One region of the Cellulosimicrobium sp. NPDC057862 genome, then DNA from elsewhere that is predicted to be linked to it. Evidence: riboswitches for the same ligand, from Rfam matches in the RefSeq annotation. Region 1 holds a riboswitch; each other region holds the start of a gene.

Region 1 (6,989 bases):
CGCTAGGTCGGCTCCGGCTCTCTCGCGCGTCGCACGACCGCGAGCGCCGGTCCGGAGGTATCAGGCCGGGACGACGGCGCAGCCCGCCGGATCGGGCGCGACGTGCACCCGGGCACCGGGCTCGGGCCCCTCGTCGACTCCCCCTGCACCGCCGCCGCCCGCGAGCGCCACCAGGCGGGCCGGTGCGCCGTGGTCGGCGCCGGGGAGGACGACGTCGACCGTGGTCTCGACCGCGCCCCGCCGGAACACGCTGCCGACGACGGTCGCGGCCCACGTGTCGCCCGACGACGGGGCGCCCGCGGTCACGAGCCGCAGCCCGCGCGGGCCGACCGCGAGCACGGTCCCGGCGCCACGCGGGACGAACGCCTGGTAGCCGAGGAACTCCGCCACGCGTCGCGACGCCGGGGCGCGCCAGAGGTCCTCGGGCGGCGCGACCTGGAGGAGCCGGCCGGCGTCCATGACGGCGACGCGGTCGGCGACGGTGAACGCCTCGTCGTGGTCGTGGGTGACGAAGACGGCCGTCGTCCCGGTGGCGCGCAGCGCCTCGCGCAGGTCGAGCGCGAGGCGCTCGCGCAGCCCGCGGTCGAGCGCGGAGAGCGGCTCGTCGAGCAGCAGCAGCCGGGGGCGCGGCGCGAGCGACCGCGCCAGGGCAACCCGCTGCCGCTCTCCCCCGCTGAGCGTCGCGACGGCGCGGCGCGCGTACCCGGCGAGACCGACGACGTCGAGGAGCTCGGTCACGCGCGCGTCGCGCTCGGCGCGAGGCATGCCCGCGATCCCGTAGGCGACGTTCCCCGCGACGTCGCGGTGCGGGAAGAGCTGGCCCTCCTGGAACATCAGCCCGAACCCGCGCCGGTGCACGGGGACGCCCGTGAGGTCGCGCCCGTCCCACGCCACGGAGCCTGCCGCGACGGGTTCGAGCCCCGCGACCGCGCGCAGCAGGCTCGACTTGCCGCACCCGCTCGGTCCGAGCAGGGCGAGCACCTCGCCGGTCGCGACGGCGAGCGAGACGCCCGCGACCGCCGTCGTGCCGGGGTCCGTCCGCGTCCCCGCGCCGTAGCGCACGACGACGTCGCGCACCGCGAGCCCGGCGCTCTCCCCGGGCACGGGGCCGGGCAGTGGGGCGGGCGCGGCGTCGGGGCGCGGCGCCTCCGGCGCGTCCGAGCGCGCCGGGGCGGGGTCGGTCTGCACCATCAGAACTCTCCTCCGGGTCGGTCGCCGCGCAACCGCTCGGCGAGCAGCATGACGGTCGCGGTGAGCAGCGCGAGCACGACGCTCGCCGCGAGCGCCATGCCGTAGTTCTCGGCCCCGGGACGCCCGATGAGCCGGAAGATCACGACGGGCAGGGTCGCGCTGTCCGGACGCGCGAGGAACGACGTCGCGCCGAACTCCCCGAGCGAGACGGCGAACGCGAACCCGACCGCGAGACCGAGCGAGCGGGCGGCGATCGGGCCGTCGACCGTGCGGAACACGCGCCCGGGCGCGGCGCCGAGGGTCGCGGCGGCCTCGCGCAGGCGCGGGTCGATCGCGCGCAGGGTCGGCAGGACCGTCCGCACGACGAGCGGGATCGCGACGACCGCCTGCGCGATCGGCACGAGGAGGCCGGACGTGCGCAGGTCGACGTCGAGGCCGAGCGGACGGTCGAGCGTGATGAGGAAGCCGAAGCCGACCGTCACGGCGGAGACCCCGAGCGGCAGCATGAAGACGGAGTCGAGCACGGAGATCGCGCGCCGCCCGCCGCGCGACCGCGGCCGCCGGGACACGACGAGCGCGACGAGCCCGCCGATCACGACGGCGAGCACGGTCGCGAGCGCCGCCGTCCGCAGCGAGTTGCCCGCCGCCTCCCACACCGTGACGGACAGCGCGTTGCGGCCGCCCGTCGTGCCGAGGTTCGCGTAGTTGTCGAGCCCCCAGCCGCCCCCGGGCACGCGGAACGAGCGCACGACGAGCGTGCCGAGCGGCAGTCCGACGAGCACGACGACCACGGCCGCGGTGAGCGCGGCAGGCCCGAGGTCGCCCGTCGGACGGCCGTCGCGCCACAGGCGCAGCGGGTGCGCGGACGACGCCGAGGACGACAGGTTCAGGGCGCGCTCGCGCCGGGCCCGCGTGCGGTTCGCGACGGTGAGCGCCGCCGCGACCACCACGAGCTGCACGACCGACAGCACGGCGGCGGTGCGCAGGTCGAGGAACTGCGTGGTCTGGATCCAGATCTCCGTCTCGATCGTCCCGTAGCGGATGCCGCCGAGGACGAGCACGACGCCGAACGCCGTCGCGCAGAAGAGGAAGACGATCGACGCGGCGCTCGCGATGGCCGGCGTCAGCGCCGGGAGCGTCACGGTGCGGAACGCGCGCCACGGCGTCGCGCCGAGCGCCCGGGCGGCCTGCTCGGCGCGCGGGTCGAGGTGCTCCCACAGCCCGCCGACCGTGCGCACCACCACGGAGTAGTTGAAGAACACGAGCGCGACGACGATCGCCGCGAACGTCTCGTCGAGCCCCAGGAACCCGAGCGGGCCGCCCTGCACGAGCAGCGACCGGAACGCGACGCCGACGACGACGGTCGGGAGCACGAACGGCACGGTGACGAGCGCGCGCACGACCCGTCGCCCCGGGAACCGGCACCGGTACAGCACGTACGCGCCGGGCACGCCGAGCAGCACGGAGAACACCGTGCCGAGCACCGCCTGCCACAGCGTCAGCCCGAGGATGCGCCACGTCCGCGGCTGGGAGAACACCTCCGCGAACCCCGACAGGTCGAGGCCGCCGTCGTCCCCGACGAACCCGCGCGCCACGAGCGTGAGGACCGGCCACGCGAAGAACACCCCGAGAAACACCAGCGGCACCGCCGCCGCCAGACCCCACAGCACCGCGCGCCCGACGCCACCCCGCCGGACCGCCCGGCCCCTCACCACGGCTCTACCTCGCGCGACCACAGCTCTACCTCGCGAGGTAGAGCCGTGGTCGCTCGTGGACCGGGCGTCAGTCGACGACCGTCGCCGTCCATGCCTTGATCCACTCGTCGCGGTGCGCCGAGACGTCGGCGGGCGCGACCTCGAAGGGCTCGTCGGCGAGCGGCGCGAACTCGGCCCAGCCGTCGGGCAGCGCGACGGCGTCGTCGGCGGGGTACATGTACATCTGGCCGGGCACGTCCGACTGGAACGCCTCGCTCACGAGGAAGTCGACGAGCTGCTGCGCGCCCTCGGGGTTCTTCGCGTTCGCGAGCACGCCCGCGTACTCGACCTGGCGGAAGCACGTGTCGAGCAGCGCGCCGGTCGTGGACGCGGAGCCGTCCTCGGTGAGCGTGAACGCGGGCGACGTCGAGTACGACAGCACGAGCGGGCGCGGCCCGGCGCCCTCGGAGCCGGAGAAGTCGACGTAGTACGCGTCCGACCACCCGTCCACGACCTTGACGCCGTTGGCGCGGAGGTCGGCCCAGTAGTCCTCCCACCCGTCCTCGCCGAACGCGCCGACGGTCGCGAGGAGGAATGCGAGCCCGGGCGACGACGTCGCAGGGTTCGTCACGACGAGCAGGTCCTCGTACTCGGGCTTCGCGAGGTCCTCGAGCGTCACGGGCTCGGGGATCCCCGCGTCGGCGAACCACGTGTGGTCGACGTTGACGCACACGTCGCCGAGGTCGACCGGAGTGAGCTCACCTCCGTCGCCCACCGCGTACTGCGCCGCGGAGTCGGAGAGGCCGTCCGGCGTGTACGGGTCGAGCACGCCCTCGTCGATCGCGCGCGACGCGAACGTGTTGTCGATCCCGAACACGACGTCGCCGAGCGGTGAGTCCTTCGTGAGGATGAGCTGGTTGACGAGCGCGCCGCCGTCGCCGGGCGCGACCTGCTCGACGGTGAGCCCGCTCTCCTCCTCGAACGCGGCGAGCACCTCGTCGCTCACGGCGAAGGAGTCGTGGGTCACGAGGGTGACGGTCCCACCCGTGCCCGACGACGCGTCGTCGCCTCCCGCGCCGTCGTCGCCGCCGCTGCACGCGGCGAGCGCGAGGAGGGCAAGGGTCGTCCCCGCGCCGGTGGCGAGGGACCGGGCCCGGCGGGTGCGGGCGGTCGTGCGCTGCATGTGTCCTCCCAGGACGTTCAGGAGGGGTCCACCGACCCGTGCGACCCGTGCTCCGGCGAGCGCGGGCGACCGCACGAGCAGGTGATCGAGATCCCGACTTCCTCCACCGGTGCTAACCGGATCAGGTTCGAGGGTCTGCGGTGGTCCGCACTCTCAGCTCCTCCAGGAGCTCCCCTGTCGTTCACGTCGAGCCTACACCGGGCCGCCCCTCGGGAATCCCCCTGAGAGAACCCTGAGAGCGGCCCGGCGGCGACCAGGGAAGGGTCCGGGCCGGTCCCCGATGCCCGCGGGCGCGCGCCCGCGGGAGGGTCGTGACGACCGGACCGGGGTCCCCGGCCGACGACGCAGGAGGGTGAAGGACCGATGAGCAGCAGACCTGGGACGACGCGTACGACGACGACCGTCGCCGCGTCCGCGGAGCACGCCACGGGAGCCGCAGGAGTCTCCGGAACCACGCCGGAGCATCCCGTGATCGCGACCGCACGGGGCCTCGAGAAGACCTACGGGCGCGGCGAGGCGACGGTCCGCGCGCTCGACGGCGTCGACGTCGACCTCGAGCGGGGGCGGCTGACCGCGATCATGGGCCCGTCCGGGTCGGGAAAGTCGACCCTCATGCACTGCCTCGCCGGACTCGACTCCCCCACGGCGGGCACCGTCGTCGTGGACGGCGAGACGGTGTCGGCGATGAGCGAGCGGCGCCTGACGCGGCTCCGACGCACACGCATCGGGTTCGTCTTCCAGTCGTTCAACCTCGTCCCGACGCTCACCGCGGAGGAGAACATCGTGCTCCCGCTGGCCATCGCGCGCCGGCCGGTGGACCGCGAGTGGTTCGACCGCGTGGTCGACGCCGTGGGGCTGCGCCCGCGGCTCGGGCACCGCCCGGCGGAGCTCTCGGGCGGGCAGCAGCAACGCGTGGCGTGCGCGCGGGCGCTCGTGTCCCGGCCGGCGGTCGTGTTCGCGGACGAGCCGACGGGCAACCTCGACTCGCGCGCCGCCGCGGAGGTGCTCGGCTTCCTGCGCGCCTCGGTGGACGACCTCGGCCAGTCGGTCGCGATGGTCACGCACGACCCCACGGCGGCGTCGTACGCGCACCGCGTCCTGTTCCTCGCCGACGGTCGCCTCGTCACCGAGCTGCGCGACCCGACGACGCAGGCCGTCCTCGACACGCTCGGCGCCCTCACGCCGGTGGCGCCCGCGGGCGCGCACGCCGCCGAACCTGCGCACGCACCGGCGGCCGTCCGATGATGGGCCGGATCGCGCTGCGCGGCGTGCGCGCGCACGGCGCCCAGCTCGTCCTGTCGGTGCTCGCGGTGACGATCGGCGTCGCGTTCGTCACCGGCACGTTCGCGCTGCGCGCGATGCTCGCGTCGACGTTCGACGGCATCGTCGCGTCGTCGATCCAGGCCGACGCGTACGTGCGCGGTGCGACCGCCGCGGGGTCCGCGCTCGAGTCGTCGTCCGCTCAGCTCGGTGGGGCCCGCAGCCTCGTCCCGGCAGACCTGGCCGAGACGCTCGACGCGCGCGACGACGTCGACCTCGCGCTCGCCGAGGTGAGCGGTCCTGCCGTCCTCGTGGGCGCCGACGGCACCGCGGTGCTGAGCACGCAGGCTCCGAGCATGGCGGTCGGCTACGACCCGCGCGACCCCGGGCCGCGCGTCGTCGACGGCCGCGCACCGGAGAGTGCCGCCGAGGTCGCGCTCGAGTCCGCGACGCTCGAGGCGTCGGGGCTCGCTGTGGGCGACACGACCGACGTCGTGCTCGGGGACGAGGTGCGTCCGGTGCGCGTGGTGGGCGAGCTCTCGCTGTCCGCGCCGATGGCGGGCGCGACCATCGTCCTGCTCGACGCGACGACCGCGGCCGCGACGTACGCGCCGGACGGCATGGTGCCGTCGATCGCCCTGTACGCCGCCGACGGCGTCTCGCCCGAGGCGCTGCGCGACGCCGTCGCGACGGCGCTCCCGGACGGCGCCGAGGCCGTGACGGGTGCCGACCTGCGTGACGAGACGAGCAGCGCGATCGCCGACCAGCTCGGCTTCGTCTCGACGTTCCTGCTCGTCTTCGCCGCGCTCGCGCTGTTCGTCGGCACGTTCATCATCACCAACACGTTCGCGATGCACGTGCGCCGCCGGACGCGCGAGCTCGCGCTGCTGCGCGCCGTCGGGGCGTCGCCGGCCCAGGTGTTCGCCTCGGTGCTGGGACAGGCCGCGGTCGTCGGGGTGGTCGGGGCGGTGCTGGGCGTCGCGGCCGGGTTCGGGCTCGCCGAGCTCGCGCGGGCCGGGCTCGGCGCGGTGGGCATGGAGCTCGCCGGGTCGCTGCCCGTGACGACGGCCGGGATCGTGGTCCCGCTCGTCGTCGGGGTCGTGGTGTCCGTCGTCGCGGCGGCGCTGCCCGCGCGGCACGCGGCGCTCGTCCGGCCCGTCGAGGCCATGCGGGCCGACGTCGTACGCCCCGCCGGTCCGGGCGTCGCTCGGGTGGTCGCGGGGACGCTGACCCTGCTCGCCGGCACCGGGCTGGTGGTGGGCGCCGCGGCGGTCGGGAGCGGCGGGGCACCGCTCCTCGGCCTCGGCGCGGTCGGGGTGATCGCGGGCGTGCTGCTGCTCTCCCCGCTCGCGGTCGGCCCCGTGCTGGGCGTCCTCGCCGCGCCGTTCGTCGCGCTGGTCCGACCCCTCGGCGGGCTCGCGCGCGGCAACGTCACGCGCCAGCCGCGCCGCACGGCCGCGACCGCCGGGGCGCTCGTCGTCGGCATGGCGCTCGTGTCGACGACGTCGGTCCTCGCGCTCTCGGCGCGCGAGTCCGTGACCGGCATCGTCGACGAGGAGACGGCCGCCGACCTCGTCGTCCGGTCCGCGACCCCGTACCTCCCGGAGGGCGTCGCGGCCGACGTCCGCGCCGTGCCCGGTGTCGCGTCCGCCGACCTGACG
Region 2 (6,989 bases), on a different contig from region 1:
GACCACGACCTCACGGTCGAAGTCCTCGCCCGCGTCCAGGTCCAGGTACTCGTGCGTGGGCCGCGCGAAGCAGTTGTGGCTCACGACCCCCGCCGCGACGAAGTCGCGCGTGCCGGTCGTGATGTCGACGAGGTCGGTCTCCTCTCCCGGACCGTCGAGGGCCTCGAGGGAGTCCACGCGCAGCGCGTCGCCGCCGGTCACGTCGCGCCCCTCGAGCGCGACCGCGCCGTCCGCGAGCGCCGCGGCGCCCGGGCCGACGAGCACGTCGCCGAGGGCGAGGTGGGCGCGGCGGCCCCCGCCGCCGACGACGTGGCGCCAGCCGCGTTCCGTGAGGAACCGGTGGTCGCCGCTCGCGACGAGCCGTGTGCCGTCGGCGAGCGTCACGCGGTAGGCGCGCTTGCGGGTGGTCCAGCGGTCGAGCACACGCGTACGCACGTACCGCCGGTAGGCGCCGTGCGGCGCGGTCCCCATGATCTCGTCGCCGACGCGCAGCTCGCCGATCGGGCGCTGGGTGCCGTCAGCCAGGAGCACCGGCGTGGTGGGAGCCAGGCAGTAGGAGCACGCGTGGCTGCACCCCCGGTACGGGTTGACCGTCCAGCGGAACGGCATGCGCGACATGGCCGGCACCTTGGACAACGCGCTCTTGGCGGTCACCTCGTGGAAGGTGATGCCGGCGAACTCCGGCGTGCGCACGCTGCGCACGAGGCCGACGCGCTCCAACCCCGGGAGCGCTCCGTCGTCCGCGCCGATCGCCTGTCCGTCCCACCGCACGAGAGCATTCGAACAGGTGTTCGATTGCGTGTCAAGGTCGCTCGGACGTGGCGCGTTCCCCGCGAGGTCCACCGCCTCACACGGGGCCGCACCGGCCTGTCCGCTACCCGCTCCGTGCTGTCACGGCGCCGTCACGGCGCGTCCTCCGCAGCCCACGCCATGAGCAGGCCCAGGTTCGCGAGCGGGACGTGGTGGCCGATCCGCGGGTGGTCGAGCGTCACGCCCACGACGCCGGCCGCGCCGAACGACGCGACGTAGTCGATCGCGTCCGGCACCGGCACCGCGAGCAGCGGTACCGCTGCGCCCTCGCCGACGACGCCCAGCGCGACCGCGGCCTCCCGCGCCCGGTCGGCGCTGCTGTAGAGGCAGACCATCGGCCCCTGTGCCGCGCCCACGGCGTACGGACGGGGCCGGTCCTCGGGTCCCCGCGCGATGAAGAACCAGGTGTCGAGCCGCGTCGTCTGCCGCCACAGCGCGATCTGCGCCGTCGTGTCTCCGGCGGGCGCGGACCGGACCGCCTCGTCGAGACGGTCCAGCTCCGCGACCGCGGCGGGGTCGTTGTCCCTCGTCATGCCGCCACGCTCTCACGCCCTGCCACGCCGTCCCGCGGGCTGAGACGCCGGGATTGTCGAGAGCGCACGAAGGCCCTAGGGTCGGGCCCGAACGCCCCCGGGGAGCGCACGAGCGCTGAGAGTGCAGGCCGGACACCCGTCCCCCCTGCAGACCCGTGGAACCTGATCTGGTTCGTACCAGCGAAGGGAGCAGGGCCGACGTCACCGTCCCCTGCGCGCTCGTGCCCGCGCGCCCCGCGCCCGGCCGTGCGCGCGGGCCGAGGCGGTGACGCGCCGTCGTGCACCCCTCGCCCCGGGGGCCCGACGGAGGGAACCGCATGGCCGAGCCCCGCACCACCCCGCAGCAGACGACCCCGGGCGCCGCCCCTGGCGCTGTCGTCGGGACGACCGACGACCCGACCACCGGGACCGCAGGCCACGTGCTCCCCGCGACGCCCCCGCCTGCCGCGCGCCGGCGGGGCCTGACCCTGCACGAGACGGTGCTGATCGCCGTGCTCGGCGTCGTCTTCGGGTTCGTGTACTGGGCGTTCGTGCAGCTCTGGGCCCCCTTGCAGCTCGCGATGGGCCCGCTCGCGGACCTCGCCGCGAACGTCCTCGCGGGCGCGTGGATCGTCGTCGGCCCGCTGGCCACGTACGTCGTGCGCAAGCCGGGGGTCGGCATCCTGGCCGAGACCCTCGCCGCGCTCGTCGAGGTCGTCTTCCTCGCCTCCCCCGCAGGGCCGCTCCTGCTCGTCGTGGGCCTGGTCCAGGGCCTCGGCGCCGAGCTGCCGTTCGCGCTCACGCGCTACCGCCGGTTCGGCTGGTGGGTGTTCGTCGCGTCCGGCGTGAGCGCCGCGCTCGTCACGTTCGCGTTCAACGCCGTGCGCTTCGGCTGGCTCGGGCAGGACTACGCGATGCTCCGGCTGGGTGTCCAGGTCGTGTCGTGCGTCGTCCTGTGCGGCCTCGCAGCCCGCCTCCTGGGCGACGCGCTCGCGCGCACCGGCGCCCTCGACGCCTTCGCGATCGGCGCGGCCCGCCGTGGCTGAGCGCGCCGCCCCCGACACACCCGAGGCCGCCCCTCGGGACCCCGCCACGGCCGACGCCGTCACAGCCGACGCCGTGACCGTGCGCCTCGGGCACCACGGCGCCCGGGTGCTCGACGCCGTCGACGTCACGGTCCCGGCCGGGACGAGCCTCCTCGTCCTCGGCCCGTCCGGCTGCGGGAAGTCGACCCTCCTGCGTGCGCTCGTCGGCGTCGTCCCGCACACGCTCCCGGGCACCGTCGCGGGCGGGCTGCGCGTCGCCGGGCTCGACCCGCGCGAGGTGCCGCCGCCCGCGCTCGCCGCCCGCGTGGGCCTGGTCCAGCAGCGGCCCGGCGACCAGCTCTGCCTGGCGCACGTGGACGAGGAGCTGCGGTTCGCGCTCGAGAACCGCGGCGCCGACCCCCGCACCATGGACGACCGTGCGACCGCCGCGCTCGCCGCCGTCGGCGCCGCGCACCTGCGCGACCGCCCGACCCACGCCCTGTCGGGCGGTGAGGCGCAGCGCGTCGCGGTCGCCGCCGCGCTCGTCGCCGACCCGGAGCTCGTCGTCCTCGACGAGCCCACCGCGCTCCTGGACCCCGCTGCCGCGCACGACGTCGGGGCGCTCGTCGCCGGCCTCGCCCGGACACCCGGGCCCGACGGCGAGGCGTCGCCCGCCAGGCTCCCCCACCGCTCCGTCGTGCTCGTCGAGCATCGCCTGGACGACCTGGGCGCGCTGCCCGGCGCCACCCTGGTGCTGGGCCGCGAGGGCCGGGTCGTCGCGCACGGCCCCACGCACCGCGTCCTGCGCGAGCACGCACGCGACCTCGCCGACCTGGGGTGCTGGCTGCCGCTCGCCGTCCGCCTGGAGCAGGCGGGTGCCCCGGGGCCGCTCGGCTCCCCGGCGACCGACGGGTGGCTGGTCGATCTCGCACGGACGTCGTCCGCACCCCCGACGAGCTCGGGCCGGGACCCGGCCGGGCTTGCGCCGGGCTCGGAGCGTCCGGTCGCGCTCCGGGCGCGCGGGCTCGCCGTCCACCGGGGCGGCCTCACCGCGGGGCGCGCCCGCCGGACCGGGCACCCCGTCGTGCGCGACGTCGACCTCGACGTCCGCGTGGGCGAGGTGCTCGCCGTCGTGGGGCCCAACGGGGGCGGCAAGTCGACGCTCCTGCGCGGCCTGGCCGGGCTCGAGCGCACCACGGGCGTCGTCGTGACCGCGACGGACGATCCCGTCGCGATGGTGTTCCAGGACCTCGAGCACCAGCTCGTCGCCCGCACCGTGCGCGAGGAGGTCGCGTGGTCGGCACGGCTGGCCCGCCTCGCCGACCTGGAGGCTCGCGTCGAGCGGACGCTCGACGCGTTCGGGCTCGCTCACCTCGCCGACGCGAACCCGTACCGGCTCTCGGGCGGCGAGCAGCGCCGCCTGTCGCTCGCGACGGCGACCGTGCTCGACCCGCCGGTCCTGCTCGCCGACGAACCGACGTTCGGCCTGGACCGGGCCCAGGCCGCCGCGGCCGCGCGCGTCCTCCGCGACCGGGCGGACGCGGGCGGCGCCGTGGTCGTCGTCTCGCACGACCTCTCGCTCGTCGCGGCGATCGCCGACCGGGTCGCCGTGGTCGTGGACGGCGCGCTCACCACGGTCGCGGAGCCGTCCGCGGTCCTCGCCGACGACGCGCTGTGCGCGCTCGCGGGCCTGCGCCTCCCCCCGCTGCTCGACTGGTGGGCACGGACCGGCCGTGCGCGCGGCGTCGACCCGGGCACGCTCGTGCGCGCCCTCGACGCCTGGTGCGACGCAGCGCACAGCGCCGTCCCGACGGCCGGAGGGGCGTCCGCCCTGGAGCCCGGGGTTCGCGTCCCCGCGGAGGTGGCCCCGTGACCGCACGCTCTCCGTCCGTCCTCGAACGCTGGAACCCGACGGTGAAGGTCGCCACCGTGCTCCTCCTGTCCACCGGCGCGCTGCTCGTCACCGACCCGGTCACCCCCACGACGGCCTGGCTGCTGACGGTCGCGGCCCTGCTCGCGCTCGGCCGTGTGCCGGTGCGCACGCTCGCGCTGGCGCACGTCCCGTTCGTGGTCTTCGCGACGAGCCTCCTCGTCGTCAACGTCGTCACCCGGCCGGGCGGCGACGCCGTCGAGCTCGGGCCGCTCACCGTCGGCGCGGACGGCCTCACGATCGGTGCCGCGCTCGCGCTGCGCACGCTGTTCGTCGGGGCGCTGTCGCTCGTGCTCGTCCTCACGACCGACCCCGTGCGTCTCATGACGAGCCTGCACCAGCACGCCCGCCTCCCGGCGACCTGGACGTTCGCGGTGCTCGCCGCGCACCGGCTCCTCGCCGAGCTCCCCGACGCCTGGCACACGATCCGCTGCGCCCAGGCGGTGCGCGACCCACGGCGACGTCGCGGCAGGCTCCCCCGCTCCCCGCGGTCGCTGGGCGCGGCGGCCTTCGCCCTCCTCGTCGGGGCGGTGCGCCGGTCCGAGCGGCTGACGGTCGCGCTCGAGTCGCGCGGCCTGGGCTCCGGCCCCCGGACGATGTCGCGCCCCGTGCCCCTGGGCGTGCCCGACGTCGTCGCGGCGGGCGCGGTGCTCGCCCTCGCCGGGGCGCTCGTCGCGATCGGGGTGCTGGCGGGGTGGGTCACGGGGATCGGCGCGCTCACCGCCTGAGGAAAGCGCGGCGGGCGGACCCGGCAGCGCGTCCTCAGGCGGGCTCGACCACCGCTCCCTCGGCCGGGACGCCGAGCGCGACCGCGCCGGTCCGGCCGTCGCGGCCGCGCTCCCGGAAGGCGCGGAACGCGAGCGGCACGCCGCGCGCGACGTGCGCGTCGGGGCCGTCCATGGCCTGCACGTGCACGTGCGGCTGCGTCGAGTTCCCCGAGTTCCCGCACCGGCCCATGAGGTCCCCGGTCGTCACCCGTCGGCCGGGGCGCACCGCGACCGACCCCCGGCGCAGGTGGGCGAGGACCACGAAGGCGTCCGGCGCGTCGAGCGCCAGCACCACGTGGTTGCCCGCGAGCGCCGCGCCGCCCGCGCGCGCCCGGGACGCCTGCGTCAGCGCGTACCCGAGCAGGGCGGACGGCGAGCGCCGGGCCTCGTGGTCGGGCTCGCCGTCGTGCACCGCGACGACGGTGCCCGGGGCGGGGGCGAGGACGGGCAGGCCGAACGCGAGGAACCGCTCCGGCCGCTCGGTGCCGAGAGCGGTGCGCCAGTCGCGCACGTCCGCGGTGCGGCGTCCGCGGACCGCGACGAAGTCGATCGCGTACGTCGTCGCGAACAGGTGCGTCCCGTGGCTCGGGACGCGACGAGCGGGGCTGTTCTGCACGAGCCACGTGCCCGCGAAGGGAAGCGCGAGCTCGACCGGTCCGGTCACGTCGCCTCCCCTCGCGTCCGGCTGGCGCGGTCGCCGGAAGTTCAGCCGGCCGCCGGCACCACGCGCGGGAAGCGGTCCTCGGCCGGCGGCTCCCACGTCGCGGGGTCGGCGTCCACCTGCTCCCCCGAGCGGATGTCCTTGACCTGGTCCGGCGACCGGGTCCCGTCCTCCTCGGCACGCCCCGGGAACCAGACGAACGGGATCCCGCGACGGTCGGCGTAGCGGATCTGCTTGCCGAACTTCGCGGCAGCCGGCGCGACCTCGACCGGGACACCCCGCGACCGCAGGGCGGTCGCGACGGCGTCCGACACGTCGCGCGTCTCCTCGCTCGACACCGCGACGACGACGGCGCTCGGCACGGAGCGCGTCGCCCGGACCAGGCCCGCGGACAGCAGGCGCGAGACCAGGCGGGACACGCCGATCGACAGGCCGACGCCGGGGTAGGTGTTCGCGCCGTCGGACGCGAGCGTGTCGTAGCGGCCGCCCGAGCAGATCGACCCGAGCTGCTCGTGGCCCACGAGCACGGTCTCGTAGACGGAGCCCGTGTAGTAGTCGAGGCCGCGCGCGATCTTGAGGTCGGCGACGACGACGCCCGGGGCACGCACGCTCGCCGCCTCGATCAGGGCGCCGAGCTCGCCGAGCCCGGTCTCGAGGAGCTCGTGCTCGACGCCGTGCTCGGCCGCGAGCGCCCGCACGCGGTCGACGACGCCTGTGTCGCTCCCGCTGATCGCGGCGAGGGCGAGGCAGGCCTCGGCCTGCTCGGTCGTGGCGCCCGCCTCCGAGACGAGGAGCGCCGCGACCTTCTCGGGGCCGATCTTGTCGAGCTTGTCGATCTGGCGCAGCACCTCGTCCACGGCGTCGATCCCCAGGCCGCGGTAGAAGCCCTCGGCGACGCGGCGGTTGTTCACCAGGACGCGGACCTCGGGCACGCCGATGTCGCGGAGCGCGCCGAGCGCCTCCGCCATGACGAGCGGCAGCTCGACCTCGTAGTGGTAGGGCAGCTCGCCCGCACCGACGACGTCGATGTCCGCCTGGGTGAACTCGCGGAAGCGCCCGTCCTGGGGGCGCTCACCGCGCCACACCTTCTGGATCTGGTAGCGCTTGAAGGGGAAGGCGAGGTGCCCGGCGTTCTCGAGCACGTAGCGCGCGAAGGGGACGGTGAGGTCGAAGTGCAGGCCGAGCTGCTTGTCACCCCTGCTCGTGGCCTCCGCCTCGCCGGCCTCCTCCTGGAGCCGGCGCAGGACGTACACCTCCTTGGACGTCTCGCCCTTGCGCAGGAGC
Region 3 (6,989 bases), on a different contig from region 1:
CGTCCTGGCGCCCGGACCTCACGGAGCCGGCCGAGCTCGTGGAGGAGGTGGCGCGCCTCGTCGGCTACGACGAGATCCCGTCCCTCCTGCCCGCCGCTCCCGGGGGCCGGGGGCTCACGCGCGAGCAGCGCGTGCGCCGCTCGGTCGCGCGGGCGCTCGCCGAGGACGGCTTCGTCGAGACGCTGAGCTACCCGTTCGTCGGCACCGCCGAGCTCGACGCGCTGCGCCTGCCCGCGGACGACGCACGGCGTCGGGCGCTGCGTCTGCTCAACCCGCTCGCCGACGACCGCCCGCTGATGCGGACCGACCTGCTGAGCACGCTGCTGGAGACCACGCGCCGCAACGTCGGCCGAGGGCTGGGCGACGTCGCGCTGTTCGAGATCGGCCTCGTCACGCACCCGCGGCCCGACGCGCCCGCCGCGCCCGCGCTGCCGGGCGGCGCCCGGCCGAGCGACGACGAGCTCGCGGCGATCGACGCCGCGCTGCCGTCGCAGCCGCGCCACGTGGCCGGCGTCCTCGTCGGGCGCCGCGAGCGTGCCGGCTGGTGGGGCCCCGGCCGCGCGGCCGACTGGACGGACGCGCTCAGCGCGGCCCGCCTCGTCGTGGAGCGCGTCGGGCTCCGGGTCGGCACGGACGTGCGCGTCGTGGCCGACACGGCTCGCGCGCCGTTCCACCCGGGACGCTGCGCGCGCCTCGAGCTCGCGGACGGGACGGTCGTCGGGCACGCGGGCGAGCTGCACCCCAAGGTGGTCGAGAACCTGGGCCTCCCCCCGCGCGCGGTGGCGTTCGAGGTCGACCTCACCGCGCTCGTGGCGGGCTCGTCCGACGCGCCGGTGCAGGCGACGCCCGTCTCGGGCTTCCCCGCGGCCAAGGAGGACCTCGCGTTCGTGGTGGACGCCGACGTGACCGCGCAGGCCCTGCGCGACGCGATCGTCGACGGCGCGGGCGACCTGGTCGAGGACGTCGCGCTGTTCGACGTCTTCACCGGCGAGCAGGTCGGCGCCGGGCGCAAGTCGCTCGCGTTCTCGCTGCGGCTGCGCGCCGCGGACCGCACGCTCACCGCGGACGACGTGGCACGTGTTCGCGAGGGCGCCGTGACGGTGGCACGCGAGCGCGTCGGCGCGGAGCTGCGGGCGTGAGCGCGGAGTCCGGTGCGGGCGCGGTGGAGGTCGCGCCCGCCCGCACGGCGCTCGTCACCGGCGCCTCGCGCGGCATCGGCCGTGCGATCGCCGTCGGTCTCGCCGCGGCCGGTCTCGACGTCGCGCTCCTCGCGCGCGACGCCGGCCGGCTCGCGGGCGTGGCGGACGAGATCGCGGCGCTCGACGGGAGCAATTCCGGGCGTGCGGTCGTCGTGACCGCGGACGTCACCGACGCCGAGGCCGTCGCGGCCGCCGTCGCCGAGGCGGAGTCCGCGCTCGGGGGCGTCGACCTCCTCGTCAACAACGCGGGTCGGGTCGACGCCGAGGTGCCGCTCTGGGAGGCCGACCCCGACGAGTGGTGGGCGATCGTCGAGACCAACGTGCGCGGCCCGTTCCTCCTCGCACGCGCCGTGGTGCCGGGGATGCTCGCGCGCGGCGGGGGCCGCGTCGTCGACCTCAACAGCGGCGCGGGCTCGCACGACATGGACGGTGCGAGCGCGTACAACGCGAGCAAGACGGCGCTCCTGCGGCTGGGAGCGAACCTCCACCGGTCCGGCCACGCGCGCGGGCTGCGCACGTTCGAGGTGTCCCCGGGTGTGGTGCAGACCGACATGACTGCGTCGATGGCCATGCACGAGGGCCGCACCGAGTGGACCCCGGTCGAGCGCACGGTCGAGATGGTCGTCGCGATCGCCCGGGGCGAGCTCGACGCGTTCTCGGGCGCGTTCGTCCGCGTGACCCACGACACGCCGGAGTCGCTGCGTGCCGCGGCGGACGAGGCCGCGGGCCGCGGGGACTCGCTGCCAGGGCCCGACGCGCGCCGGTTGCGCGTGACGCGCTGGGGCGCGGACGACCCGATGCCGGGAGAGCTCCCGGCTCGCTGACGTCGCGGCGACCGCCCTGTCGCCACCCGCCGCGTCGCAGGACCGTAGCGCCGCCCGACCTGTCCGGTCGGGCGGCGCTCGTGCGTTCGGGGCGGTCGTCCGAGGGCCGCGGCCAGAAGAAGCGAGGGGGAGATCACCCGCTACCTAGTTGAAACTTCATCCACTCATCGGGGATGCTGTCCTGGACACCTGACCAGTACCGGGCGGACACCGACGTCGCGGCTCGACGACGCCCGGGAGCGACGTATGACGACGGCACGCCCTGTCCGGCAGTGGAACGGCCTCACCGTTCCCGAGGCCGGCACCTACGCCCTCGACGAGGCGCACAAGCGCATCGGGTTCACCGGGATGCACATGATGGTGTCGCCCGTCCGGGGAGAGTTCACCCGGGCGAGCGCGACGATCCTGGTGGGCGAGGACCCGATCGCGTCGGCCGTGTCGGCGAGCATCGAGACGGCGAGCCTCACGACCCACCACGAGGAGCGCGACGCGCACCTGCGCAGCCCCGACTTCCTCGACGTCGACGCCTACCCGACGATCGAGTTCCGCAGCACCTCGATCGACTGGCAGGGTGAGCAGCAGGACCAGATCCTCGCGTGGGCGCGGCTGCGGAACCGCTCGCCCGAGCGCGCCGAGCTCGCGCAGGAGCGCGTCCAGCCCCGGGCCGCACAGGCGGGGCGGTTCCTCGTCAACGGGCTGCTCACCGTCCGCGGCGTCACCCACCGGACCGTGCTGTCGATGCAGTACGGGGGAGCGCGACGCGACCCGTACGGCCGGGACATCTTCGGCTTCCACGCCGCGGGCGAGATCGACCGCGAGAGCTTCGGCCTCGTCTGGAACGTGCTCCTCGAGACCGGCGGGTTCCTCGTGGGCAAGAAGATCGGCCTCGAGATCGCGGGCGAGGCGATCCACCAGGCCTGAGGCGTCCTCCGGGAGGGGTCGCGCACGCAGCCCGGTGCGGCGCGAGACCGAGCGCGGGTGTCCGGCACGCAGGACGTAGCATGGCGAGCGACACGGGGTGCCCCGACGAGGGCTGAGATGAGACCCGTCGAACCTGCTCTGGCTCGTACCAGCGAAGGGATGTCCGGCGATGACGCTCGCCCTGCCCCAGCACGACCCCGCACCCCGGCGCGACAGTGCCCCTCCGCCCGCGGCCGGCCGCACCCCCGGTCCCGACGTCGACCCCGACGTCCGGCCCTCGCGGCCGCGCGTGCTGTCGATCGCCGGGACCGACCCGACCGGGGGCGCGGGCATCCAGGCGGACCTCAAGTCCTTCGCCGCGCACGGCGCCTACGGCATGGCCGTCACGACGGCGCTCGTCGCGCAGAACACGCACGGCGTGCGGTCCGTGCACGTCCCGGGCCCCGCGTTCCTGCGTGAGCAGCTCGACGCGGTGTCCGACGACGTCGAGATCGACGCCGTGAAGATCGGCATGGTCGCCGACGAGGCGAACGCGCGCGAGATCGGGGCGTGGCTCGACGCGCTCGCCGCGGCCCGGTCCGACGGCGGGCTCCCGCGGCCCTGGGTCGTGCTCGACCCCGTCATGGTCGCCACGTCGGGGCACCGCCTGCTCGACCCGGGCGCGGAGCAGGCCGTGCGCGACCTCGCGGCACGGGCCGACGTCGTGACCCCCAACCTCCCCGAGCTCGCCGTCCTCGCGGGACGCGACGTCGCGACGACGTGGGACGACGCGCTGGCCCAGGCCGCTTCCTACGCGGCGGCGAGCGGCGCCGTCGTGCTGCTCAAGGGCGGCCACCTCACCGGTGCGACGTCACCGGACGCCCTCGTCGTGCCGGCCGGTCCGTCCCCGGACGACGCGCCGACCGTCACGACGTTCGACGCGGAGCGCGTGGACACGCCCCACACGCACGGCACCGGGTGCTCGCTCTCCGCCGCGCTCGCGGCCCTGCGCCCCCAGCGCCAGAGCTGGGAGGACGCGGCGCGCGAGGCCAAGGAGTGGCTCACCGGCGCGCTGCGCGGCGGGGCGGCGCTGCGCGTCGGGACGGGCCGGGGGCCGGTCGACCACCTGCACGCCTCGTCGCCGGTCGTGCCGCGCTGACCCACGGACCGGGCGCGAGCTGCGGTCACGTCGGTCAGGCGCGGGCCACGTCCTCCTCGGCCGTCGCGTAGACGCACTCGTAGCCCGGCGGGACCCAGCGCCACCGCGCGTCGACGTCACGGATCGCGACGCCGTCGGGGCGGTCGACCACGCACGCGTCCGCCTGCTGGCGCAGCCCGACCGTCACCCAGTACACGGCGAGCGCCGCGGCGAGCAGGACGGCGAGGACGGTCACGGCGCGGCGCAGGGCGGGGGACGGCCCGCCGTCGGACCCGTCCTCCTCGCCCGGCCGCGCGGGAACCCAGTCCCAGCTCACGCCGCGCCCGCGACCGTGCCGGGCGGGGTGCCCGCCGCGTCGCCGGGGACGAGGAGGACCTTGCCCGTGGTCGCGCGGCCCTCCAGCGCCCGGTGCGCGTCGGCGGCGCCGGCGAGCGGGAACGTGGCGCCCACGCGCACGTGCAGCGTGCCGCCCGCGACCGCGCCGAGCACCTCGGTCGCCCGCTCGACGAGCTCGGCGCGCGTCGCCGTGTGGTCGGCGAGCTTGGGCCGCGTGAGGAAGAGCGAACCGCCGGCGTTGAGCCGCTGCGGGTCGAACGGCGGGACCTGCCCGGACGAGCCGCCGTAGAGCACGAGCGTGCCCCGGCGGCGCAGCGCCGCGAGCGAGGCGTCGAACGTGTCCTTGCCCACCGAGTCGTACACCGCCGCGACGCCCTCGCCGCCCGTGAGCCCGCGCACGACCTCGGGCAGCTCGGCGGTGAGGTCCGCGAACGCCGTGTACTGGATCGCGTGCTCGGCGCCCGCGCCGCGGGACAGCTCCGCCTTCTCGGGGGTCGACACGGTCGAGATCACGTGCGCGCCCCGCGCCACGAGCATCTGGGTCAGGAGCAGCCCGACGCCGCCCGCGCCCGCGTGCACGAGGACGCGGTCGCCCGGCCGGACCGGGTAGGACGACGTGCACAGGTAGTGCGCGGTGAGGCCCTGGAGCGCGACGGCGGTCGCGTCCTCGAGCGAGACCGCGTCCGGCACGTGCAGCGCCTGCGCCGCATCCACGAGGACGAGGCCCGCGTACGACCCGGGCGCCTCGGTCCACACGACGCGGTCGCCAACGGCGAACCCGTCGATGCCCTCGCCCAGCTCGGCGACCACACCCGCACCCTCGCTGCCGACGACGTGCGGGTACTCCATCGCGTACACGCCGGAGCGCTTGTACGTGTCGATGAAGTTCACGCCCGCCACGGCGGACCGGACGAGGAGCTGCCCGGGACCCGGTGACGGGTCGGGGAGCTCGGTGTACTCCAGGACCTCGGGGCCGCCCGCCGCGCGGGCCACGATCGCGTGCATGGCCCCAGCCTAGGGTCGTGCGGGTGCCGGGGCCGCCGTCCGGGTGACCCCGGTGCCGGACGCCGTCCTGACGGCGACCGCGTCCTCCCCGACGAGGCGGGGCGGTCGCGCGTGCCCCGCCGTGGCATGCCAGCGCCCGAACCGACGCTCGACGTGCACCGGGTGGTCGAAGCAGCGCGTGACGTGCTCCGTGACGAGCACGTCCTCCGCGGCTCCCGCGACGACCGCGCGGCCGTGCGCGAGCAGGAGCGCGTGGCTCGTCGTGGTCGGCAGCTCCTCGAGGTGGTGCGTCACCAGCACCGAGGCGACGTGCGGCCGGGTCGCGCGCACGGCGTCGAGCGTCTCGAGGAGCTGCTCGCGCGCGGCGACGTCGAGCCCGGTGGACGGCTCGTCGAGCAGCAGGAGGGCGGGGTCGGGCAGGAGCGCGCGCGCCACGAGCGCCCGCCCCCGCTCGCCCTGGGAGAGCGTCGGCCAGGGGTCGTGCGCGCGGTGCGCGAGACCGAGGTCGGCGACCAGTCCCCGGGCGAGGGTGACCTCGTCCGGGGTCGGCTGCCAGCGCGGGCGCCAGTCGACGGTCCCCGTGAGGCCGGTCAGGGTCACCTCGAGCACGGTCAGCGGGGAGCGCAGGTCGTGACGCGGGTCGACGTGGCCGATGCGGCGGTGCAACGTCTGGATGTCCACGCGGCCGAGGCGCTCGCCGAGCACGTGGACCGTGCCCCGGGTCGGGTGACGGCGCGCCCCGCAGAGCCCGAGGATCGTGCTCTTGCCCGCGCCGTTCGGGCCGAGCAGCGCCCAGTGCTCGCCTGCCCGGACCACGAGGTCGACGCCGTCGAGGATCGCGCGGCCCTCGCGGACGAGGTCGACGCCGCGCAGGGACAGGACCTCCGTGCTCACCGGCCCTCACTCGCCGCGCCGGCGCCGCGCCCGGCGACCTTCGCGTGGACGGCCGCGAGGTGCTCGCGCGCCGCCGCGGACGCGCGCGGTACGTCGCGGTCGCGCACCGCCTCGAGGATCGCCTCGTGCGCGTCCTGGTCGTGCCGGTGCGCCTCGCCCGCGCGGTCGAGGTCGACCATCGCGACCATCGCGCGACGCAGGCGCGGGACGAAGGTCGCGAAGAGCTCGCCGAGCACGGCGTTGTGCGCGGCGTCCACGACCGCCCGGTGGAAGACCAGGTCCGCGTCCACGTACTCGGCGGCCGACGACTTCGACGGGACCTCCCCGCGACGGGAGAGCGCCGTCGTCATGGCGCGGAGGTCCGCGGGGGTGCGGCGCGCGGCGGCGAGGCCTGCGGCCTCGGCCTCGAGGGCGGCGCGGACCTCCAGCACGTCGACGATCTCCCCGCGGCGCAGCACCTCGTCCCAGTCGTCGGCGGTGTCGGTCGACACGACGTAGACGCCCGAACCCTGCCGGCTGTCGAGCACGCCCCGCCCCGCGAGCTGGCGGATCGCCTCGCGGACGGTGGAGCGCCCGACGCCGAGCTCGGTCGCGAGCGCCTGCTCGCCGGGCAGCCGGTGGTCGAGGGGCCAGACGCCGGAGCGCACGCGGTCGAGCAGGAGCTCGGCCGCC
Region 4 (6,989 bases), on a different contig from region 1:
AGCCGCTCGCCGCGCCGTCGGTGTCCGAGCCGCGTCCCACGGAGCCCCTGCCCGCCGCGCGGGTGCGGGGCGGCGAGACCTCCGTCCTGGACGTGCCCGGACCAGCAGCCCCCGCGCACCCGCTCGCCGCCCCCGGTGGCCCGACGACGACCGGCCCGACCTCCGGCGCGGTCCCGTCCGCGGGACCGTCCCTGCCGGCGACGCCCACCTCGCCTGCCGCTCCCGCCGAACCCCCCTCGCCTGCCCGGCGCGGCCCCCGCGTCTCCACGATCGTGTGGGGCTTCGTCATCGTCGCGTTCGGCGTCGTCGTCCTCGCCGCCGCGCTCGGCGCGCGGGTCGACCTCGGGCTGGCCACGATCGTCGTGCTCGCCGCGGCGGGGCTCACGCTCGTGGTCGGGTCCATCGTCTCGGGGGCCCGGCGCCGACGAGGCTGAGAGCGGTCCGGTCCTCCTCCGCGGGGGCGACGACGAGCAGGTCCGCAGCGGGCCGAGACACGGCGAGGGGCCGTGGCACGTGTGCCACGGCCCCTCGTCGTGTCCGAGCGACGCCGCCCCGCACGCTCTCCCCGGTGCGACCCGGCGGGAACGGGTCCTCGGCGTCCGGACGGACGGCCGGGACGATCAGGGGGTGGGCTCGTCACCCCGACGCTCGGGCGGGGTGCCCGTGGGGCCGGTCGTGGGCGTCGTGGTGTCGGGCGACGCGGCCGGGGACGCGCCCGGGGCGGACGGGGTGCCCGTCCCCGGCGCGCCGGTCGGCTCGACCGGCGTCGCGGCCGCGCGGGCCTCCGCACCGGGAGTCGAGAGCGCGGACGTGCGACCCGGCGCCTCGACCGGGCGTGCCGGCTCCGGACGGACGGGCGGAGCCGTCGGCGAGGGTTCCGCGTGCGCGGGCGCGACGTGGCGCCCGGCGTCCGACAGGTCGCCTGACGACGTGTACGCCCCCGGCGTCTCGACGGCCACGCTCGGACCGCCCGCGAGCCGCCGCAGCGCGATGCCGACGAGGATGAACAGGATGCCGAGCCCCATGACCAGGGCGCACACCCCGAACGCGACGACGGACGTGAACAGCGACGCCCGCAGGAACGACGCCGTCATGACGGTCTGGCGGGTCGGGTCGTCCTGGTCGAGCTCGGCGTACGTCTGGCCGCCGCTCGCCTCGAGCGCGTGCTTGTTGATGACCTCGGCCTGCGCGTACGCGGTGAGCGGCCCGTTGACGTGGCGGCCCGCCAGGAACGACGCGTCGTCCGAGACGGTGATCTCCTCGGCGGAGAGCTGGTTCGCCACCACGATCCAGGTGCCGATGCCCGCGAGGAGGAGGACGATGCCGGCGACGATCGACACGAGGCCGATGCCCCGCGCCCCCTTGGCCGGAGTGACGGTGACGGTGCTCGACATGGCGCGTTCTCCCCTTCGTCAGGACCCACCTGCTGCCGCTCCGCGGGCGGTGACCCGCGGGCGCGGGACCGCCGCAGGGCGGTCGAACCACCCATACGGGACCCACGGTAGCGACGACGAGGACGGACCGCGCGGCGAACGCCCACCTCAGGGCGCCGCGCCGCGACCCGGGTCCGGGCGCGGGACAGGTGCGCGATCGGACCGGCCGCCGTCCGCCCACGCCGGGATGGGAGGATGCCGTCCGTGCGCATCACCCACCTGACCGACTGCTACCTGCCCCTGCTCGGCGGTATCGAGACCCAGGTCGCGCGCCTCGCGCAGCAGCAGGCGGCTGCCGGGCACGACGTCTCGGTGGTCTGCACGACCCCGGCTCGCCCCGGAACGCACGGCGTCTCGACCGAGCACGACGGGGACGTCACCGTCCACCGCCTCGCCGCGCGGTTCCCGGGCGGCTACCCCGTGCACCCGCGCGCGCCGCACCACGTGGCGCGGATCCTGCGCGCGGACCGGCCCGACGTCGTGCACCTCCACATGGGTGTCCTCACGCCCTCGACGCAGGCGTCGCTGCGCGCGGTGGTCCGGGCGGGGCTGCCCGCGGTGCTCACCGTGCACAGCGTCTGGGGCGGGGCGGAGAAGGCGTTTGCCGGGCTCGACCGCGTCGTGCGGTGGTCGCGCTGGCCCGTGCTGTGGTCGGCCGTGAGCGAGCTGACGGCGGCTCCCCTGCGCCGCATCGTCGGCGACCACGGCGAGGTCGTGGTGCTGCACAACGGCCTCGACCTCGACGCGTGGCGCGTGCCGCGCACCGAGCGCGCCGAGCGCATGGAGGGCTCCGCCGTCCACGTCGTGGCGGCGACGCGGTTCGCGCCGCGCAAGCGCGTGCTGCCGCTCCTCGAGGTCGTGCGCGACGCCGTCGCGCGCCTCCCCGAGGGCGCGCTCCACGTGACGCTCGCGGGGGACGGCCCCGAGCTGGCCGACGCACGGCGCTTCGTCGCCGAGCACGGGCTGGGGTCGGTCGTGTCGCTCCCCGGCCGCCTCGACGCGACGGGGCTCAAGCGGCTCTACGCGCGCGCCGACGTGTTCGCCGCGCCCGCCGTCGAGGAGGCGTTCGGGATCGCCGCGCTCGAGGGCCAGGCCGCCGGGCTCGCCGTCCTGACGCGCTCGCAGTCGGGCGTCGCGGAACGCCTCACGGACGGCGTCGACGCGCTCCTCGCGGACGACGACGACGGGCTCACCGACGCGCTCGTGCGGCTCGCGACCGAGGACGGTCTGCTCGACCAGATCGTCGCGCACAACCGCGACGTGCCGTCGTCCGCCGGCTGGCCGCGCGTGCTCGCCGACGTGGAGGCGGCATACGAACGGGCCGCGACGATCGCCGTGGATCGTCGGGCCCGTCCGTCCCGCTAGCGGGTCACTCCCACTCGATGGTGCCCGGGGGCTTGCTCGTCACGTCGAGGACGACCCGGTTGACCTCCGCGACCTCGTTGGTGATGCGCGTCGAGATGACGGACAGCACGTCGTAGGGCAGGCGCGTCCAGTCGGCCGTCATCGCGTCCTCGGACGATACGGGGCGCAGCACGATCGGGTGGCCGTAGGTGCGGCCGTCGCCCTGGACGCCGACCGAGCGCACGTCGGCGAGCAGCACGACCGGGCACTGCCAGATCTCGTTGTCGAGACCCGCCTTGGTCAGCTCCTCGCGCGCGATCGCGTCCGCGGCGCGCAGCGTCTCCAGGCGGTCCGCCGTGACCTCGCCGACGATGCGGATGCCGAGGCCCGGGCCGGGGAACGGCTGCCGCGCGACGATCTCCTCGGGCACGCCGAGCTCGCGGCCGACGGCGCGGACCTCGTCCTTGAACAGCGTCCGCAGCGGCTCGACGAGCGAGAACTGCAGGTCGTCGGGCAGGCCGCCGACGTTGTGGTGGCTCTTGATGTTCGCCGCGCCCTCGCCGCCGCCGGACTCGACGACGTCCGGGTACAGCGTGCCCTGGACGAGGAACTTGACCTCGGCACCGTGCTCGCCCGCGTCCTCGACGATCTGGCGCGCGGAGTCCTCGAACACGCGGATGAACTCGCGGCCGATGATCTTGCGCTTGGTCTCGGGGTCGCTGTGCCCGGCGAGCGCGGTGAGGAACCGCTCCTTCTCGTCCCGGATCACGAGCTTGACGCCCGTCGCCGCGACGAAGTCGCGCTCGATCTGCTCCACCTCGCCCGCGCGCATGAGCCCGTGGTCGACGTGCACGCACGTGAGCTGGTCGCCCACCGCGCGCTGGACGAGCGCCGCCGCGACCGCGGAGTCGACGCCGCCGGAGAGCGCGCAGATGACGCGCGCGTCGCCGACCTGGGCGCGGATCGCCGCGACCTGGTCCGCGATGACGTTGCCGGGCGTCCAGTCCGGGGCGAGCCCGGCGCCGTCGTACAGGAAGTGCTCCAGCACGGTCTGGCCGTGCGCGGAGTGCTTGACCTCGGGGTGCCACTGCACGCCGTAGAGGCGGCGCGTGGTGTCCTCGAACGCGGCGACGGGTGAGCCGGCCGATGTCGCGAGGACCTCGAAGCCCTCGGGCGCACGGTGCACCGCGTCGCCGTGGCTCATCCACGTGGTCTGGTTCTCGGGGGTCCCGTCGAGCAGCACGCCCGCGGCGCACACCTCGACCTCGGTGCCGCCGTACTCGCGCAGGCCCGTCTGGGCGACCTCGCCACCCAGCGCCTTGGCCATGGCCTGGAAGCCGTAGCAGATGCCCATGACGGGCACGCCGGCCGCGAACAGGGCCGGGTCGACGAACGGGGCGCCGGTCGCGTACACCGACGACGGCCCGCCGGAGAGGATGATCGCCACCGGGTCCTTGGCGAGCATCTGCTCGACCGTGAAGGTGTGCGGCACGATCTCGGAGTAGACCTTGGCCTCGCGCACGCGGCGCGCGATGAGCTGCGCGTACTGGGCGCCGAAGTCGACGACGAGCACGGGCCGCGGGGTCGCGGCGACCTCGGCGGTGGTGGGGGTTTCGGGAGCGGTGGCGGGTGACGTCACCGGTCCAGGATAGTCGCCGCCCGGCGCGGTCCCGTCCCGCGTCTCAGGCGTCGGTGCGCTCGGTGGCACGCTCAGCGGCTCGCTCGGCGACCCGCCCGCGCAGCGACCGGGCCGCGGCTTCCGGGTCCGGCGCCTGCGTGATCGCCCGCACGACGACGACGCGGGTCGCCCCGGCGTCGAGGACGGCGTCCAGCCGCTCCGCGTCGATCCCGCCGATCGCGAACCACGGGGTGCTGGGCCGCGTCGCGGCGACCGCGCGCAGCAGGTCGAGCCCGACGGCGGCACGCCCCGGCTTGGTCGGCGTCGCCCACAGCGGCCCGACGCAGAAGTAGTCGACGTCCGGGTCGGCCTCGGCGGCGGCCGCCTGGTCGGCCGAGTGCGTGGACCGGCCGACCACCGGTGCCGCGCCGAGCAGGGAGCGCACCGCGGGGACGGGCAGGTCGCCCTGGCCCATGTGCACCACGGGCGCGGCGGTCAGTCGTGCGACATCCGCCCGGTCGTTGACCGCCCACAGCGCACCGTGCTCCGTCGCGACCCGCGCGACGATCTCCTGGAGCTCGAGCTCGCGCGCCACGTCGAGCGTCTTGTCGCGGAGCTGGACCACGTCGACCCCGCCCGCGAGCGCCGCCCGCAGGAAGTCCTCGAGGTCGCCGCGCTCCTCGCGCGCGTCGGTACACAGGTAGAGGCGCGCGTCGGCGAGGCGGGCGCGCGCGACGTCCGGAGCCGCAGGCGCGGGAGCGGCGGGGGTGGCGAAGGTCTCGGGGCTCACCTGCCGGAGCCTAGCCGCGGCGTGCCCGGAGCAGGCGGTACTGTGGCCGACAGCACGGGAGCCCCGCACGGGGCTGAGAGGGCGTCGGAGCCGACCGTCGAACCTGATCTGGGTCATGCCAGCGAAGGGAGCGCGCATGCACACCCCTGTCCGTCCGGGGTCCCGCCCGCCGGGAGCCGGTCCTGTCGTGCCCGACGGCGCGCGTGACGTCGTCGTCGTGGGCGGCGGGATCGTGGGGCTCGCCGTCGCGTGGCGCGCGGCGCGCGCCGGGCTGACCGTCACGGTGCTCGACCCGACGCCGGGCGACGGCGCGACGCACGCCGCCGCCGGGATGCTCGCCCCGGTCACCGAGGCCGACTTCGGCGAGGACGACGCGCTGCGACTGCACCTCGCGGCCGCCGCGGCGTGGCCCGCGTTCGCCGCCGACCTGCGTGCCGCGACGGAGGCCGACGTCGGGCTGCGCACCGCGGGCACCCTCACCCTCGCGTACGACGCCGACGACCTCGCGCTGCTCCGGCGCGTCCTCGCCCTCCACGCGGCGCACGGCCTCGCGTCGCACGAGCTCACCGTCGCCGACGCGCGCCGGCGCGAGCCCTACCTCGGTCCGCGGGTCGCGGGCGCCGCCTGGGCCCCGGCCGACCACGCGGTCGACCCGCGCGCGACGCACGCCGCGCTGCTCGGCGCGCTCGGCGGCACCGGTGCGGGCTCCGGGCCGGGGACACTCGCGGGGGCGAACAGGGGTCCCGAGGTGCGCGCCGTCGTCGTGCGGGCATCGGCGACGCGGCTCGCGCTCGACCCGGCCGGGCGCGTCGTGGGCGTGCACGACGACGCGGGCCGGCTCCACGCGGCGGGTGCGGTCGTCGTCGCGGCGGGCTGGGAGTCGGGCGCGCTGCTCGCCGAGGTGCCGGGCGTCGTCGTGCCCACGCGGCCGGTCAAGGGGCAGACCCTGCGCCTCGACGCCGGGCCGGACCTCGCGCTCGAGCACGTGGTGCGCGGGGTCGTGCAGGGGCGGCCGGTGTACGTCGTGCCGCGCGACCCCGTCCCGGACGGGCAGGGTCACGGCTGCACGGGGCACCGCGAGGTGGTCGTCGGGGCGACCACCGAGGAGAACCCCGACGACCGCCGCGCGACCGCCGGCGGCGTCTTCGCCCTGCTGCGCGACGCGCGCGCCCTGCTGCCGGGGATCGACGAGGCCGCGCTCGTCGACGTCACGCCCCGGGCGCGCCCCGCGACCCCGGACAACCTGCCGCTCGTCGGTCCGACCGCCGTCCCCGGGCTGCACCTCGCAACCGGGCACGGGCGCAACGGCATCCTGCTCGCACCGCTCACCGCCGACGCGGTGGTCGCCGGCCTCACCGGCACCGCGCTCCCCGCCGACGCCGCCGCCGCCCTCTCCCCGACCCGCACCGACCGCTTCGCCGAACCCAGGGTTGTCCCCGGGTTCGCGTCAGATCCGGGGAACAACCCCGGGTTCGACGCCGGCCGGTCGGCCGCCTTCGCCACGACGACACCGAGGTGACCCGTGACCCCACACCCTCCGACCGCGCTCGTCAACGGCGAGCCGTACCCGCTCGACGCGCCCGTGCACCTCGAGCAGCTCGTCGCGGCGCTCGTCCCGGCGTACGTCGCCGACGGGACGCCGCAGGGCGTCGCCGTCGCCGTGGACGACGCCGTCGTGCCGCGCGGCTCCTGGGCGACGACCGTCGTCGCGCCCGGCGACCGCATCGAGATCGTGACCGCCGTCCAGGGCGGCTGAGGAGGACCCGTGACCACGACCGACAGCTCCCCCGCGACCGCGAACCGA

Evidence for each region. A riboswitch is a leader RNA that binds a small molecule or an ion and turns the genes downstream of it on or off. The one in region 1 is predicted to bind thiamine pyrophosphate.
Region 2: another riboswitch for thiamine pyrophosphate. It lies ahead of ACFVN3_RS09935 (ECF transporter S component); the one in region 1 lies ahead of ACFVN3_RS00345 (thiamine ABC transporter substrate binding subunit).
Region 3: another riboswitch for thiamine pyrophosphate. It lies ahead of thiD (bifunctional hydroxymethylpyrimidine kinase/phosphomethylpyrimidine kinase); the one in region 1 lies ahead of ACFVN3_RS00345 (thiamine ABC transporter substrate binding subunit).
Region 4: another riboswitch for thiamine pyrophosphate. It lies ahead of thiO (glycine oxidase ThiO); the one in region 1 lies ahead of ACFVN3_RS00345 (thiamine ABC transporter substrate binding subunit).

Annotation. Positions count from the first base shown of each region.
Region 1 covers NZ_JBHVMH010000001.1:81,510-88,498, forward strand. Annotated here, with positions in the region: gene ACFVN3_RS00335 (ABC transporter ATP-binding protein) at 61-1,191, opposite strand; gene ACFVN3_RS00340 (ABC transporter permease) at 1,191-2,906, opposite strand; gene ACFVN3_RS00345 (thiamine ABC transporter substrate binding subunit) at 2,974-4,068, opposite strand; TPP riboswitch at 4,150-4,254, opposite strand; gene ACFVN3_RS00350 (ABC transporter ATP-binding protein) at 4,432-5,313, shown strand; gene ACFVN3_RS00355 (ABC transporter permease) at 5,313-6,989, shown strand, end outside.
Region 2 covers NZ_JBHVMH010000006.1:51,934-58,922, forward strand. Annotated here, with positions in the region: gene ACFVN3_RS09925 (Rv2578c family radical SAM protein) at 1-843, opposite strand, end outside; gene ACFVN3_RS09930 (hypothetical protein) at 903-1,343, opposite strand; TPP riboswitch at 1,432-1,551, shown strand; gene ACFVN3_RS09935 (ECF transporter S component) at 1,661-2,368, shown strand; gene ACFVN3_RS09940 (ABC transporter ATP-binding protein) at 2,442-4,220, shown strand; gene ACFVN3_RS09945 (energy-coupling factor transporter transmembrane component T family protein) at 4,217-5,005, shown strand; gene ACFVN3_RS09950 (M23 family metallopeptidase) at 5,040-5,708, opposite strand; gene hisS (histidine--tRNA ligase) at 5,750-6,989, opposite strand, start outside.
Region 3 covers NZ_JBHVMH010000005.1:221,110-228,098, forward strand. Annotated here, with positions in the region: gene pheT (phenylalanine--tRNA ligase subunit beta) at 1-1,139, shown strand, start outside; gene ACFVN3_RS09585 (SDR family oxidoreductase) at 1,136-2,023, shown strand; gene ACFVN3_RS09590 (YceI family protein) at 2,270-2,944, shown strand; TPP riboswitch at 3,028-3,121, shown strand; gene thiD (bifunctional hydroxymethylpyrimidine kinase/phosphomethylpyrimidine kinase) at 3,114-4,082, shown strand; gene ACFVN3_RS09600 (hypothetical protein) at 4,117-4,398, opposite strand; gene ACFVN3_RS09605 (quinone oxidoreductase family protein) at 4,395-5,423, opposite strand; gene ACFVN3_RS09610 (ABC transporter ATP-binding protein) at 5,433-6,317, opposite strand; gene ACFVN3_RS09615 (FadR/GntR family transcriptional regulator) at 6,314-6,989, opposite strand, start outside.
Region 4 covers NZ_JBHVMH010000017.1:26,974-33,962, forward strand. Annotated here, with positions in the region: gene ACFVN3_RS17270 (hypothetical protein) at 1-434, shown strand, start outside; gene ACFVN3_RS17275 (hypothetical protein) at 621-1,394, opposite strand; gene ACFVN3_RS17280 (glycosyltransferase family 4 protein) at 1,638-2,798, shown strand; gene guaA (glutamine-hydrolyzing GMP synthase) at 2,803-4,416, opposite strand; gene thiE (thiamine phosphate synthase) at 4,460-5,185, opposite strand; TPP riboswitch at 5,238-5,317, shown strand; gene thiO (glycine oxidase ThiO) at 5,322-6,704, shown strand; gene thiS (sulfur carrier protein ThiS) at 6,708-6,941, shown strand.